Regions from separate parts of the Bacillus rugosus genome, predicted to be linked through region 2. Evidence: a T-box and tRNA genes for the amino acid it is inferred to sense, from the RefSeq annotation. Region 2 holds a T-box; the other holds one or more tRNA genes.

Region 1 (8,193 bases), 580 kb from region 2:
TTTCGTTTTCTTCGACTTTATATTTATCAGTTACTCTCACATTGACTAACAGCTGCGGGAACTTCTCCATTTCAGCTGCAAGCTCTGACAGCGGCTTGCCTGTCGCTTTCAATGTGTTCATCAGCATAATAGCAGACAATAATCCGTCCCCTGTCGTGTTGTAATCAAGGAAAATAAGATGTCCTGACTGCTCACCGCCGACATTGTAGCCGTCTTTTTTCATTGCTTCTACCACGTAACGGTCACCGACAGCCGTCTGCACGCTTTTGATGCCTTCCTTTTCAAGCGCCTTATAGAAGCCGAGGTTGCTCATCACGGTTGAAACCACTGTGTCATCCTTTAAACGGCCCTCTGATTTCAGGTGTTTTGAGCATATGTACATGATTTGGTCGCCGTCAACGATATTTCCTTTTTCATCAACAGCAATCAGGCGGTCGCCGTCACCGTCGAACGCAAGGCCGAGATCGGCGTTTTTCTCTTTGACAAACGCGCTGAGTGCTTCAGGATGAGTTGATCCGACGCCATCATTAATGTTTAATCCGTTCGGGGAAGTTCCCATTGTTGAAACATCTGCATCTAAATCAGCAAACAGGTGTGTCGCCAAGGACGACGTTGCACCATTTGCGCAGTCAAGTGCTACATGAATGCCTGTGAAATCTTCATCAGCAGTCTGTTTTAAGAATTGCAGATATTTTTGTCCGCCTTCAAAATAGTCGTTTACAAGCCCGAGATCAGCTCCGACCGGTCTTGGCAGCTTATCCTCCGGTTCTTCCATCAGGCGCTCAATTTCAGCCTCCTGTTCGTCAGAAAGCTTAAATCCGTCTCCCCCGAAAAACTTGATGCCGTTATCCTGCACTGGGTTGTGAGAAGCAGAAATCATGACGCCTGCCTCTGCATCCATCGCTTTTGTTAAATAAGATACACCAGGTGTAGAAATGACACCCAGACGCATGACTTCTGCGCCAATAGATAAAAGTCCGGCGACAAGGGCTCCCTCCAGCATATGGCCGGAGATCCGTGTATCGCGGCCTATCAGCACTTTCGGACGTTGTTTGTCTTTTGTCAGCACATATCCGCCGAAACGTCCGACTTTGAAGGCCAGCTCAGGTGTAAGCTCACTATTGGCGACACCTCTTACACCGTCTGTTCCAAAATACTTGCCCATTTTATAATCGCTCCTTTTTTATTCTGATGAGGATTGTGAATCCGCTGTGGATTCATCCTCATCCTGATCTTGGTTTTGATCTTTATTTTCGTCTTGTTTTTGATCATTGCTGTTTTTATCAGTATTCGTTGTATCTTCTTGCTGATTGTTCTTTTGATCAGTTTGCTTATCTGTGTCATCCTGGTTCCTTGATGTATTGCTGCTGTTGTCATTAGTTGATGTATTGCCTTTTTTAGACGTCAGCTTGATTTTGGCATTTTTCTGCCCCAAGGACCAGGTTACATTCTGGGGCCCGTTTACTTCAAGCTTCACGCTATGCTCCCCGTCATCTAAATCTGAAACATTCACATACAATTCAATATCTGATTTCTTCAGTTTTTTTATATTGGCGGGAGAGCCTTTAGCCGTCACGTCTATCGCTTGCGATTCAGGATCTAGAAATTCAATGTTTTGCGAGCCGCTCAGCCCTACAGTCTTAATAGAGACATTCTCAAACTTCTGATCCGCTTCACTATCTACCTCTATATGCAAAGTCACCTTTGACGGCGAGATTTTTTTGACGCCGTCAGGAAGCGGAATATCTGCCTCGATATCGGAATCCTTGTTAATTTTGCTTAAATCTAGGCTTACGCCGTCAATAAATTCAAGAGAATCCAATACATCCTGTGAGCCGTAAACCGTTACTTCACTGGGACTGGATTCAATTTTGGCTATGCTGACACCGTCAGGAAGGCTTCCTGTCCGTTCAATTTTAAAGGGCACCTTTTTACTCGGGCTTGTCACCGGAACGGTAATCTTGATGACAGAGGGCTCTACGTCGACAGGAAGCGCGTTTCCGTCTTTATCATAGACAGTCACTTTCGCTTCCTTTTCAATCGTTTCATCTGCGTTTTCCAAATTCACTGAAGCTTTTACAAGAGAAATATTATCAATCACATTTTTAGATCCGGTAATCTGAACATTTTTCGGACTGACAATCGGCTGCTCCGGAGAATAGCCTTTTTTCATCTTGCTTTTATTGTAGTACTCCACTTCTACGGGAAAGCTTTTGGTCGTCCGTTCTTGAATGGTAACTGTCGTAACAGACGGATTGATTGAGATTGTCAGCCCATCCGACACGTTTTTGGCCTTTAGCTCAACCTTATGTGTGCCGGTTTTCAAATTTTCCATATCGGCATATATTTCAAAATTCTTAGTCTGTCTAGCCTTTTTCACGGCGCTTGTCGAGCCTTTTATCGTGACATTAACCGTTTGCGGAACACCTGTCACGACGTAATTTTCATCATCATAATACGCTTTGACCGGAATATCGGTCAGTGTTGCTTCATCAGTTGTTGATGTCGGAAAGAAAGATTCACCAGGTTTTTTTGGAGTCGGTGCTTGATTGCTGTTAACCGCCACATAAAGCAAGAGCGCGAAAAGCAGAGCAATCATTTTCACAGCCCAGCGGTTGTTTAAGAATTTATCCATTTTTCTTGCCCCTCCAATACCAGCGGTTAGAAGAAGTGTCTCTGGTGTTTTTCTTAAACTCGGCTTCAAGCATTTCTTTCAACGCTTCTTCCGTCAGCTCTCTGTGAAGGTCTCCGTTCTTCGCCACACTGACGCCGCCGGTCTCTTCAGACACAATAATTGTCAAACTGTCTGTTACTTCACTGATGCCCACAGCCGCCCTGTGCCGCGTACCCAGTTCTTTTGAGATAAACGGGCTTTCAGAAAGCGGCAGATAACAGGCGGCCGCGGCAATCTCATTATTCTTCATAATCACCGCACCATCATGAAGCGGGGTATTTGGGATAAAAATATTGATCAGCAGCTCAGAGCTGACTTTTGCATTCAATGGTATGCCCGTCTCAATATAATCCCCCATTCCAGTATCCCGCTCAATGGTCAGCAGGGCGCCTATACGGCGTTTCGCCATATAATTGATTGCTTTTGTAATGGCCTCAATTGTTTTCTGCTGCGCTTCCTCTACAGGTGTGCCGCTCCTAGAAAAAAAGCGGCCGCGGCCAAGCTGTTCAAGCGCTCTTCTCAGCTCTGGCTGGAAAATAATAATAATTGCTAAAAATCCCCATGTTATCGCTTGGTCCATCAGCCATTGAAGCGTGCTGAGGCCCAAATATTGGCTGGCCATACGGACAAGCACGATCACTACAATTCCTTTTAACAGCTGAACCGCTTTCGTGCCGCGTATCACCATAATCAATTTATATATCACATACCAAACAAGGAGAATATCAACGGCATTGCCGAGGTACTGCAAAAAAGGGATATCCTCAAAAGCCATTTCCTCGTCCTCCAAGATTTCAGTCATTTCGTATTTTGTGTTTTACGTGTTACGCATATGTACTTTACATAGCGAGCCCATTATACCACATTTCGATTTGGCAAGTGAAATGTGCCAGCCCGTTCAGCCCATAAAAAAGAGCAAAGCGGCTGAAGCGCTTTACTCTTTCCCTTTCGGATTTAATGCATTGACTACACTTTTCCCCGCAGACTTCATCTTGTACCATGTCCAGTCGAATAATTGATTGATTTCTTCAATCTGACCGGTGACTTGTCCAGCAGAGGCCATATACTTTTCGCCGTTTACGACGGTTACATTCCCGTCTATTTTGCCTTTAATAATCAGCTTGCCGTTTTTGACAGTGACATCACCTTTGACCGTCTCACCTTCTGGCACGGTCACAGTGTGATTATGCACCACAAGATTCGGCTGCTTGGACACGCTGAAATTGTGGTCATTATGCCAGCTGTTAAAAAAACCTCCGCCCATCAAAATGATGAATACCGCAGCAGCTGCGATAACAGGATGGGTTCTGAACCACCTTTTCACAGAAGCTCTTTTCTTCTCCTTAGGCAATTTCGCCATGACATTAGCGGTAAAATCCGCGGGGGCTTCGACATGCGATGTGCTCCGGACGAGCGCTATAGATTTTTCCATCTCATAAAAATGCTTTCTGCATTTCTCGCATGTCTCCAGATGTTCATTTAATACGTGTTCATCTTTTGGAAGGATATCTCCATCAAGATGCATATGCATAAGCTGCACAATTTGTTCAGGACAGCTCATTTCATCACCCCACTTAAAGATCCCTTAATTGTTTTCTAAGAGCCTCTCTGCCCCTGTGAATCCGAGTTTTCACAGTCCCCACAGGAATGTTCAGAATCTCGCCGATTTCAATTAATGAGAGTTCATCAATATACTTTAATACGATAACTGTTCTGTATTTGTCAGGAAGCTTTAAAATTTTCTGCTGAATCGTGTTTGAGAGCTCCAGTGACACAACTGCATCCTCTGGCAATACCCCATCTGCGGCGATTTGGGAATACATGGTCAAGCCTTCCGTACCAGCCACCTCTGCATCGAGGTAATAATCCGGCTTCTTTTTGCGAATGCGGTCAATAGTTAAGTTGGTCGCGATTCGATAAAGCCAAGTTGAAAATTTCCGGTTAATATCAAAACTGTCGATATTAACGTACGCTCTGATGAAAGCCTCCTGTGCTATATCCTCTGCCTCATGCACATTACCAAGCATACGGTAGCAAAGCTGATAAATTTTATCCTTGTAAATATCTACGATGTCCGCAAATGCATCTTGGTCGCCTTTTTTGACTTGTTTAATTCTCTTTTTAATCATCATTTCCATATTTATCTAACCTCTGCCTTCACCGGTCTGTATGTATACGAGCTTCGTTTCAAAAGGTTTCAATTTTTTTATAAAATAAGTTTAACAAATTTTTGGCAGGGTGTAGATGGTAATTCGTGAATAAACTACCTTAACATATTTTTAAAATTATTATACAGACTGAACAGTTAGAAGTTGGAATTATTTTTCAAAAAGAAAAAAGACACCTTTTGGTCAAAGGTGTCTGTGACTGGGCTAGCTGGATTCGAACCAACGCATGACGGAGTCAAAGTCCGTTGCCTTACCGCTTGGCTATAGCCCAATAATGGTGGAGGGGGGCAGATTCGAACTGCCGAACCCTGAGGGAGCGGATTTACAGTCCGCCGCGTTTAGCCACTTCGCTACCCCTCCATATTCATATTAAGAAAAACAGTGCCGGCAAGAGGACTTGAACCCCCAACCTACTGATTACAAGTCAGTTGCTCTACCAATTGAGCTACACCGGCAAGATGGTGGAGGATGACGGGCTCGAACCGCCGACCCTCTGCTTGTAAGGCAGATGCTCTCCCAGCTGAGCTAATCCTCCAAATGGTGACCCGTACGGGATTCGAACCCGTGTTACCGCCGTGAAAGGGCGGTGTCTTAACCGCTTGACCAACGGGCCGTTTGTGTTCTCGTCGAGCTGACAAAAGTTATTATATACAGGTCACCCCCTGTTTGTAAAGAGGAAAATTAAATTTTTTATTTTCAAACTTTTTAACTCCTTTTTTAACTGAAAAAGCCTCCCAACATTAGTCATTTATTTTATGATAGAGACAAACGATGCAAGAGAGGAGAAACCAATATGATCCTAGTCAGTTCTTGCCTTGGAGGCATTGAATGCAGATACAACGGCTCTCACGCCGCATCAGAGAAAATCAGAAAACTTGTCGGTGAAAATAAAGCAGTTATGGCTTGCCCTGAGCTTCTTGGCGGCTTCTCAACTCCTCGTGAACCTGCAGAAATTATCGGAGGCACCGGCGAGGATGTTCTCAATGGAACCGCGAAAATCATGACAGCTTCAGGAGAAGATGTAACAGAATTATATATGGAAGGTGCCGCTAAGACATTAGCTTATGCAAAAGAAATCAATGCCTCTGCCATCATATTAAAAGAAAACAGTCCATCGTGCGGAAGCGGTTTTATCTATAACGGCACATTCTCTGGCGCAAAAATCACCGGCAGCGGAGTGACCGCCGCACTGTTAGAGCAAGCAGGCTACCGCGTCATTTCAGAAAACCAGCTAGACGACATATTGTAAGGAGGCCGCCACATGACTCTAGACATTTCTTTATCCTTCTATAAGCCTGAACACTTGCCGGAGCTTCAATCATTCACGCTTAACAACGATGACAAACGCTTTACCTCTCTCCCCAAAGAGGTGCTGACTCAGGCCCTGAGCATACGGGACCGGTATCCGGTTATCATCTTAAAAGACGATCTCCCAGTCGGTTTTTTCATTTTACATACATCAAAAGAAACGCTGGCACCCTATTCTAACAATCCATTTGCTTTACTGCTCAGTTCCCTGTCATTAAACGCTGTGCATCACGGAAAAGGCTATGCAAAAAAAGCAATGCTTCAGCTTCCCTCTTTTGTGAGCGGTTATTTTCCATGGTGCGATGAAATCATTTTGGCCGTCAATCATCTGAACACACGCGCAAAGCGCCTTTATATGAAAAGCGGGTTCCTTGATAAAGGCAGGAGAAGAATCGGACCGCTCGGAGAACAGCTGATCCTTCATTATTTCTTATAGCCTGAAGTGAAATAAAATTTCAAAAATGCAAAAACATAGTTGAAATATCATGACAGAAATGAATATACTGAATATTAAGATACATTATTCTAAACAGGGGGCATCCTCATGTCAGAACCATTAAACCTTCACCGTCTTACAACGGAATCACGCAATAGCCAAACAGCTGAAATCCATAAAGCAAATACACTCGACATCCTCAAAATGATCAACAACGAAGATTTAAAAGTCGCAGCCGCCGTTCAGCAGGTTCTCCCCGATATTAAAACAGCTGTAGACTGCGCGTATGACTCATTTCAAAATGGAGGCCGGCTCATATACACAGGCGCTGGCACAAGCGGCAGACTCGGTGTCATGGATGCTGTTGAATGTCCTCCCACCTACAGCGTAAGCCCAGATCAGGTCATCGGAATTATGGCTGGAGGTCCCAAAGCATTTTTACAGGCAGCAGAGGGCATTGAAGACAGTGAAGAAGCAGGAGCCGAAGATTTAAAAAACATACAACTCACTTCATACGACACCGTCATTGCCATCGCAGCAAGCGGCCGTACACCTTATGCAGCGGGCGCCCTAACATACGCCCGCAAAGTCGGAGCACACACTGTCGCCCTTACCTGTAATGAGCATTCGGCCATCAGCAAGGATGCGGATCACAGCATTGAGGTTGTCGTCGGACCTGAGGCTATTACAGGATCAACACGTATGAAAGCCGCAACTGCTCATAAAATGATTCTAAACATGATATCTACCGCTGTAATGGTCAAAATCGGCAAGGTTTACGAAAACTTGATGGTAGACGTCAACATCAGCAACAAAAAACTAAAAGAACGCGCCATCAGCATCATCCAAAGCCTTACAAACGCTTCATACGACACAGCCAGACACACTCTAGAACAAGCCAATCATCACGTCAAAACAGCAATCGTCATGCTCAAAACTAGCACAGATCAGGAACAAGCTAAAACATTGCTTGATCAAACAAACGGTTTTATAGACAAAGCAATCGAAAATTACCATTCAGAATAAGGAGAGACCAAGAATGGCAACAGGCGGTTTAGCGATCATCCAATCAATGAAGCACAAGCTCCCTCCATCCGAGCGTAAACTTGCGGATTACATCCTAACTCATCCCCACAAAGCAATTGAAAGCACTGTCAGCGAAATCAGCGCCTTAGCCAATTCAAGTGACGCTGCCGTCATCAGGCTCTGCAAATCACTCGGTCTAAAGGGATTTCAAGATTTAAAAATGAGAGTGGCAGGCGATCTGGCAAAGCCTGCTGTACAAGGCTATCGGGACATTGCGCCTCACGAACCTCTGTCCTCCATTTCTGAAAAAGCGGCCGGCAATGCCATTCAAGCCATTCAGGACACTTCAGACTTGATGGACTACAAAGAGCTTGAACGAGCGGTTTCTCTGCTTCTCAAAGCTCATACTGTGCATTTTATCGGCGTCGGGGCTTCCGGCATTGTCGCCAAGGACGCCCAGCAAAAGTGGCTTCGCATCCATAAACTAGCAACTGCGTTCACAGACACTCATCTTGTGGCATCATTAATCGCAAATGCAGATAAGGGTGACATCGTATTTGCCATTTCGTTTTCAGGAGAGA
Region 2 (8,193 bases):
TCAAACGTTCAAACATGCCGTCAATCAGCTGCTGGCGGTTTTCGATCATTTGCTCAGCCGCTCCCCGGCCCGATTCAGAAAGCGTAATCCATACAGTACGGCGGTCATTGTTATTTCTGGATCTCTCAATAAACCCCTCCTGTTCTAAATGGTTCAGAGCGGTTGTTGTGGCAGAGGGAGACAGTGTGACTTCCTTCAGAATATCCTTTATGGTGCAGCTCCCATGTCTGTATATGATCCGCAAAATAAATCCTCTTACATTATTTACGTGTTTCGGAACGGTGGCTTCATCTAATTGCTTCGTGCTTTTCAAATATTTTGTAAGTGCGTGATCCAGCAAATTTGCTTCCAGTTTGTCATGGTCCATGTAGATTTCCCCATTTCGAGATGCATTCATAACATACGAACGATATGATTTACTTATTATTTTACTGATTCCGGATAGGGAAAGTCAAAAAAGCAAAATGAGAATTCACAGCTTTTCTCCTAGATCCTTCGATTTTTCACCTGTTTGACAAGGTTATCTTTAAACGTCTGAAAAGGAACGTGTTCATTCTGCTGATCTCCGAATTGGCGGACGTTTACTGCGCCTTCCTGTTCTTCATGATCCCCTAGCACCAGCACGTACGGGATTTTCTGCACCTGTGACTCTCTGATTTTGTAGCCCAGCTTCTCATTGCGCTCATCAATGCCAGCTCTTATCCCCAGCTGCTTCAGCTCTGCCTGCACCTTTCTGCAATAGTCCAAATGAACGTGCGAAACCGGTATGATTTGAACCTGAATCGGTGCGAGCCAGGCTGGGAATGCCCCGCCGAAATGCTCGATTAAAATGCCGAAGAAACGGTCGATTGAGCCGAATACCGCTCTGTGTATGACAACAGGACGAACCTTTTCATTGTGTTCATTAATATATGTTAAATCAAATTTTTCCGGCATTTGAAAATCAAGCTGAATTGTCGCACATTGATGGCTTCGTTTCAGGGCATCCCTTATGTGAAAATCAATTTTCGGACCGTAAAACGCTCCATCGCCTTCATTGATCTCATAAGGCAGACCGAGCTCCTCAAGGACGTTTGCCAAGGCACGTTCCGAAGCTTCCCAAAGGCTGTCATCGCCTAACGAATCCTCCGGGCGAGTCGAGAGTTCGACAGAATACTCGAAGCTAAATGTACGATATACCTCATCAATCAATCCAATCGCTTCTTTGATCTCACTCTCAATCTGATCCTCCCGAACAAAGATATGGGCGTCATCCTGGCAGAACGTCCGGACGCGAAGCATTCCGTTTAGAGCGCCGCTGTATTCATGGCGATGCACCTGGCCAAATTCCGCCATGCGAATCGGCAGATCCCGATACGAATACAGGCTGTTTTTAAAGATGAGCATATGTCCGGGACAATTCATCGGCTTCATTGCGAAACTTGTATCATCCACTTCTGAAAAATACATATTGTCGCGATAATGGTCCCAGTGTCCTGACTGCTCCCATAACCGCTGATTCATCATAAACGGCGTACGCACCTCATCGTAGCCGGCCTTTGTTTGCAGCTCACGCGAGAAGCGTTCCAGTTCATTGCGGACAATCTGCCCTTTCGGCAAGTAAAACGGCATCCCCGGCGCTTCTTCAGAAAACATAAACAGCCCTAGTTGTTTGCCCAGCTTGCGGTGGTCTCGTTTTGCCGCTTCTTCCAGCATATGCAGATGCGCATCGAGATCTTTTTTCTTGTGAAACGCAACCCCGTACACCCGCTGCAGAACTTCATTTTCGCTGTCTCCGCGCCAATAAGCGCCCGATAATCTTGTCAGTTTGAACGCCTTGATCATTCCTGTAGAAGGAAGATGCGGCCCGCGACACAGATCAATGAATTCTCCCTGCTGATACAGCGAGATATCCTCTCCGCGCGGAATATCCTTCAAAATCTCCAGCTTAAACGGCTCACCTTTTTTGGCAAACAGCTCTTCAGCCTCTTCGTAGGAAACCTCAATTCGTTTAATTTCCAAGTTTTCATTTATAATGTTTTTCATTTCTTTTTCGATGGTTTCTAAGTCTCCTGATGTCAAGCTTTGCTCAAGCTTCATGTCATAGTAGAAGCCGTCTTCAATCACTGGACCTATCCCCAATGACACTTCGCCGTGCAGACGTTTCACCGCTTGAGCCAGTACGTGCGCTGATGTGTGGCGAAGCACCTGCAAGCCTTCTTGGGAATCAAGTGTGATAATCGAAAGCTCAGCATCCTCCTCCAGCTTGAAACTGAGATCGACGAGCTTGCCGTTAACCTGACCCGCTGCCGCCTTCTTTTGCAGACTGGAACTGATAGAACCAGCTGCTTCTTTGATTGTGATGCCTTTCGGATATTCCTTGATCTGTCCGTCCGGAAGCTGAATGTGTACATGTTTACTCATTTTTAAACACTCCTTCATAATTGTTTATATAAAAAAACACACCCGTCCCGCTGTAAGGGACGAGTGTGTGATTAACCCGTGGTTCCACCCAAATTCCCGACAAACGCTATGTTGTCGGCTTGGTGCTGTAACGCAGCATAGACGGCATTGGATACTTTAGTTCCCCAATGCTGCTCCAAGGCGGTAAATGATCATCCTAAGCTGGGAAGCTCTCACCTTTCCTTCCCTCGCTGAAAACCGTAATAATCATTCATGTCCTTTTCATTGCATGTATTCAATTCATAAAAAAACACACCCGTCCCGCTGTAAGGGACGAGTGTGTGATTAACCCGTGGTTCCACCCAAATTCCCGACAAACGCTATGTTGTCGGCTTGGTGCTGTAACGCAGCATAGACGGCATTGGATACTTCAGTTCACCAATGCTGCTCCAAGGCGGTAAACGATATTCCTAAGCTGGGAAGCTCTCACCTTTCCTTCCCTCTCTGAAAACCGTAAATATCATTCATGTCCTTTTCTTCGCATGTATTTAGTTCATATAAAAAAACACACCCATCCCTCTAAAAGGGACGAATGTGTTTATTATCCGTGGTTCCACCCAAATTCCCGATCAACACACATGGTGTATCGGCTTTAAGGTGCTGTAACGCAGCATGACGGTATCAGATACTTGATTTCCCCGATACGGCTCAAAGGCGGTAAGCTGCTTTCCCTGCGTTAGGAAGATCTCAGCTGTCCTTCCCTCTCTGGAAACCGTAAAAAGCATCTCATGTCCTTATCAGCGCCTGTATACATTACTGATCGTTTGGTGATTTCATATATTTTACAATACATTTCCTGATACAGCAATCTGTTTTGTTAAAAAAAGCAAAAGAAACGGTTCATTTCTTTTGCTTGGTATGGTTAACAAATCTGCTTCAGTTCCTCTATGTATTGAAGCGCTTCGTCATATTCTTCATTTGTATACTTTTGCTTGCTTTTGATTGTAAAGACTTTTTCTTTCTTTTCCTCATCCTCAAGCCCGTCAAAGTAAAGGATCGTGGAAACCAGCTCTAAAAATCGTGATGAACGGTTGTTTACACTTTCGATATACCCTTTGATATCTGGCATATCTAAATCAGCATGGTCTAAAAATTCAGAGCCTGTCTCAGTCAGGGAATAACGGTATTGAAAGTAGCCGCCCTTTTTTTCCTTCACCTCATGCAGAAATCCAAGGTTGCACAGCTCTTCAATCTGGAGCGTCAGTTCCTCTGAATACGGTCCGTAAAAGTGAAAATCATATTTCTCATAGAAAGGAAACTGCATTTTCTTTGCGATATAAATCATTTTCTGCAGCTTCTTCCGCCCGATGATTTCTCCAGAATCCGAGAACACCTTCATCAGTTTTGCATGTTCTTTCAACAAATTCCCGACATCTCCTTTTTCCTTCTTTCCAATTTCTATGTCAGTCCCAGCAGCTGCCGGATTTTCATTTTCGCTTCCGGATGTTCAGAGCCGTCACAAATCAGGTCCTTCGGATAGTACAGCTTGTGGTCCGTCCGCCGTTTTCCGGAGATGGATTCCACAATAGCCGATTGTCTGGACAGCTCTTTAATTTGGCCGTTTTGCGTCAAGAGATGGATCGGCAGACGCTCCTCTTCCTCTCCAGGACGGTAAAAATCGTATGGCAGATCTGAAGAAGAATCAACGACCAAATAATAGCTCGGATCGATTCCCGCCTCTTTGAACAATGAGGTCAGCTCAAAATAAGCCGACATTTCTTCATTCGGATTGAATTCAACGTATTGGAACAGCTGGCGGTTAATGAATCTGCGGCACAAATCGGATAGAATCGAATCTTCTTCATCCTCCCAGGCCTGGAAGTAATACAAAATAATAGATTCATCCAGCTTCACATAATCCTCCAGTGTCAATTTCCCTTCAAAAATAGAATAGAAATGGACCGGAGCGTGAGTGAAGACATAGCCTTCATCGTGCAGCTGCTTCGCCCTGTGAAGAATCTTCGTTAAAATAACCTCTGCGCTTCTTGTCACAGGATGGAAATACACCTGCCAATACATTTGATAGCGGCTCATGATATAGTCTTCGACAGCGTGCATCCCGCTTTCTTTAATGACGATCTGATCCTCGCGCGGGCGCATCACCCGAAGAATCCGCTCCATATCAAAATGGCCGTAGCTGACGCCCGTATAATAAGCGTCGCGCTGCAGGTAATCCATGCGGTCTGCGTCTATCTGACTCGAAATCAGGCTGACCACTTGCTTGTTTTTATATGTTTTGGCAATGACTTCAGCAACATCCTGCGGGAAACTAGGGCTCACTTTTCTAAGCACCTGATTGACCTCTGTATCCCCCAAAATGATATCTCTTGTAAAATCTTCGTGGTCAAGGTGAAAGACTTTCTCAAATGAATGCGAGAACGGCCCGTGCCCGAGATCATGAAGCAGCGCCGCGGCCAAACAGAGTTCGCGCTCACTGTCATCCCATTCAGGGCGGCCTTTAAAGACGTCATCAACCATTCTCCTGACAATTTCATAGACACCGAGAGAATGGTTGAACCGGCTGTGCTCAGCGCCATGGAACGTCAAATACGTCGTGCCGAGCTGCTTGATTCTGCGGAGACGCTGAAATTCACGGGTCCCGATCAAATCCCATATCAGCTTGTCCCGTACATGAACATAGCGGTGCACCGGATCTTTAAACACTTTTTCTTCTGATAATTTTCCATTTGGATACGCCATCGTCATTCCCTCTTTTTTTTAGCCGTGTTTCTATTATATCGACTCTATTCTTTGAAAACATCCTTGAATTTGCCCGGCGATTTGTTCCATCTTCACGAAAAACACATGATGTGAAGCAAAAAAGCCTGACCCGAAGGCCTAGGCTAAGAAAAAATATGTTTTTACTTTTTTATTTTCTTTTTTACTTTGTCAATCAGCTCATCCTCTGTCGGAGCTGACAGCGGGCGATTGTTCACAAAAGCAAATGATTTTTTCCGTCCGGGCCCGCAATAAGATTGGCATCCTACCTCAACCTTTGCGTCCGGGTCCACTTCTTTTAAACGCGGCAGCAAGGTTTTGATATTAGTGGCTTGGCAATCATCACACACTCGAAATTCATTAGCCATGACGTACGCTTCCCTTCATTTCTATGTTCATCTATGTGAATAACCTAAAATGCTTTTCAAAAAAATCACATCACTCTTCATTTTACAAGGATTCGACTGTTCCTGCAAGCCGCTCCATCCTTCGTATCTCCTATTCTTTCAGCCAATTTGTATAAATATTTTCCAACCTGGACATTCTAATACCATGAAAAGAAAAATGGGAGTTGAGATAAATGACAAAACAGCGACAAGACGCTTGGTCAGAAGAAAATGATCTGCTTTTAGCCGAAACAGTGCTTCGGCATGTAAGGGAGGGCAGCACTCAGCTGAACGCCTTTGAAGAAGTCGGCGATAAATTAAACCGGACATCTGCAGCCTGCGGATTCAGATGGAACGCGGTAGTCCGCCACCAATATGAAAAAGCGCTGCAGCTTGCGAAAAAACAGCGAAAACAGCGGATGAGAGCGCTCGGAAACGGACAGTCTGCGAAAAAAAGGCTATTATATCAGCCTCCTGCGGTTGATCCTGAAATCATTCAAGATTCCGCTGCAGAGGAGCCGGTTAAAACAGACGCACCATCAGCTGAGAATGAGCAGCAGCCTTTAATGTCAGGCGAACACATGCCTTTTGTAGATGAAAGCTTTAAGGAAGAGTTAGCTAGTCTATCACACTTATTGTCTCCCCAAACACCTGCAGCTGCGCCTGAGATGACAATGAATGATGTGATCCGCTTCCTGCAGAATTACGATGGCAATAACGAGCAATCATCAGCTTTAAAAATGGAAAATGAACGTTTAAAGAAAGAAAATCAGGAATTGCAAAGCAAAACGGAACAGCTTGAGGCAGAAGTACAAAAGCTTGAAAAAGACCAGAAAACGATCCAAGAAGATTATGAAACCTTGGTGAAAATTATGAATAGAGCCAGAAAGCTAGTTTTATTTGAAGAAGATGAACATGCCTCTCCGTCCTTCAAAATGGACCGAAACGGCAATTTAGAAAAAATGGCAGAGTAAGTTAGAAAAATCCCAAAACAGCAGCCGGTTTTGGGATTTTCGCCATGTGCAAAATCCCCTTTTCTATAGAGAAAAGAGGATTTTAACTTTTTGCAGCGAACCTCGCTATTCTTGTAAAATGAGGCCAAGCTTATGTGAATCTATTAAGACATGTGAGCTGCCTCGGCCGCTTTTTGTTTCCGAGGCACAGCGGAAATGACCAGAAGCCCAAGCATCATCAGTGCAATGCCGAGCCACGAGGAGAGTGAAAGCATTTCACCTATGAAAAACACGCCCAGCAATGAGGCCGTCAGCGGTTCAGCTAAAGACAGCGTGACCGCCGCCGAGGCCGGAACCCCAGTAAGCCCTTTCGCAAACAAGAAGTATGCGGCGCATGTTGCTATTAAACCGATGTAAAGGCTCGTTCCCAATCCTCTCGGGGTCAATATCCACGAGACATCTGACTGCCATAAAAGCGGCGTCAATAGGATGGCGCTTATCATAAAGACAACGGCGGAAGTCGCTCGCGGAGGCTGAGTTTTCATCATCGATTTACTGATGAGCGTGTAGCCCGCAAAAGAAGCACCCGCTCCGAGCGCCATAAGAACGCCAGCAACATCAATCCGAACATTGGAACCATCGGAAAACAGGAGCCAGCAACCGGCTAAAGCCAGCACAGTCGCGATCCACCAAGAGTTTCGCGGACGTTTTTTCAATACGGCCCACTCCATGCTTCCGGCAATGATAGGCGCACTGCCGATCGCAATCACAGTCCCCACAGCGATTCCGGTTTCTTTAACGGCTGTGAAAAACAGCGGCTGGTAACACGCCATACAAATCGCTGCCGATAACACGAGCGGCCATGACCAATTTTTCACGTGAAGCTCCCGGCTGATCCACACCGCAACCAGCATCGCGCTTCCTCCTATTAATAATCTGAACGCTCCGAATGCCAGCGGTGTGGAGCCTTCCGGAGCCATCGCCTGAACGGTTCCCGTGGTTCCCCAGAAGAAAGCCGCAATCAGCACAAACAGGCTGTAAACATTCCCTTTCATCTGCCTCTCCCCTTTGTATTATGGATGCTGATGTCATTTTATCGTTTTTCTTTTTGTCATGGTTATCTGTATATAAGAAGGATTTATCTAAAAATAAGATTGTTGGGGGATAAAATACCGCTTGAAATAAAAAATGCATGCCGCCCGGATACGGCTGGCATGCGGAGAACGTTCACCCAAACACCTTTGCATTCCGCTCAGCCATCCGGACAAGGTTTTTCTCAAATTCCAATTCCTCATCAATGGACAGTCCTGCTGAGTAAAGGTGAGTGCTTAACGCTTTTAATTCTGTCAGTAAAGCGAACATTAAGTCTTGTACAGAGATGTCTGTTTGCAGTAGCTCACTTAAAGACGCCATTGTTTCCGGACGTATCTCCGGGTAGACGCCTTTTTTATCGTTTCGTTTGTCCTTCAGCGCCTCCTGGTAGAATCGTCTGATCAAGTCAGCTCTTTCACTGCCGCTTTTATCCGCGCATAGATAAATTTGAACAGCAACTCCGCCGCGAACGCGTCTTTGAGAGATGCCGGCGAATTTTTTGCCATTTATGCTGAGGTCATAGCTGCCGGGACAATATGATCCTTCAATTTCATAGGCTTCGATCTTTGCATTGTACGGTTTCAGCATCCGTCTCATCAGCT

Evidence for each region. A T-box is a leader RNA that pairs with one kind of tRNA and senses whether it is charged. The one in region 2 lies ahead of thrS (threonine--tRNA ligase), so its partner is inferred to be a tRNA-Thr.
Region 1: it has a tRNA-Thr gene. The T-box ahead of thrS (threonine--tRNA ligase) is inferred to sense a tRNA for this amino acid. The anticodon was not compared.

The regions. Positions count from the first base shown of each region.
Region 1 covers NZ_CP096590.1:195,483-203,675, reverse strand. The annotation lists gene glmM (phosphoglucosamine mutase) at 1-1,165, opposite strand, end outside; gene cdaR (CdaA regulatory protein CdaR) at 1,184-2,635, opposite strand; gene cdaA (diadenylate cyclase CdaA) at 2,628-3,449, opposite strand; gene rsiW (anti-sigma-W factor RsiW) at 3,609-4,235, opposite strand; gene sigW (RNA polymerase sigma factor SigW) at 4,249-4,812, opposite strand; tRNA gene M0696_RS01125 (tRNA-Gln) at 5,042-5,113, opposite strand; tRNA gene M0696_RS01120 (tRNA-Tyr) at 5,118-5,202, opposite strand; tRNA gene M0696_RS01115 (tRNA-Thr) at 5,225-5,297, opposite strand; tRNA gene M0696_RS01110 (tRNA-Val) at 5,302-5,377, opposite strand; tRNA gene M0696_RS01105 (tRNA-Glu) at 5,381-5,455, opposite strand; gene M0696_RS01100 (2-thiouracil desulfurase family protein) at 5,636-6,091, shown strand; gene M0696_RS01095 (GNAT family N-acetyltransferase) at 6,104-6,586, shown strand; gene murQ (N-acetylmuramic acid 6-phosphate etherase) at 6,695-7,612, shown strand; gene M0696_RS01085 (MurR/RpiR family transcriptional regulator) at 7,626-8,193, shown strand, end outside.
Region 2 covers NZ_CP096590.1:3,765,467-3,773,659, forward strand. The annotation lists gene M0696_RS19090 (MarR family transcriptional regulator) at 1-367, opposite strand, end outside; gene thrS (threonine--tRNA ligase) at 487-2,403, opposite strand; T-box leader at 2,456-2,677, opposite strand; T-box leader at 2,709-2,930, opposite strand; T-box leader at 2,964-3,192, opposite strand; gene M0696_RS19105 (YwgA family protein) at 3,305-3,805, opposite strand; gene M0696_RS19110 (HD domain-containing protein) at 3,841-5,142, opposite strand; gene M0696_RS19115 (YuzB family protein) at 5,304-5,528, opposite strand; gene rsfA (prespore-specific transcription regulator RsfA) at 5,741-6,520, shown strand; gene M0696_RS19125 (carboxylate/amino acid/amine transporter) at 6,664-7,554, opposite strand; gene lipL (octanoyl-[GcvH]:protein N-octanoyltransferase) at 7,727-8,193, opposite strand, start outside.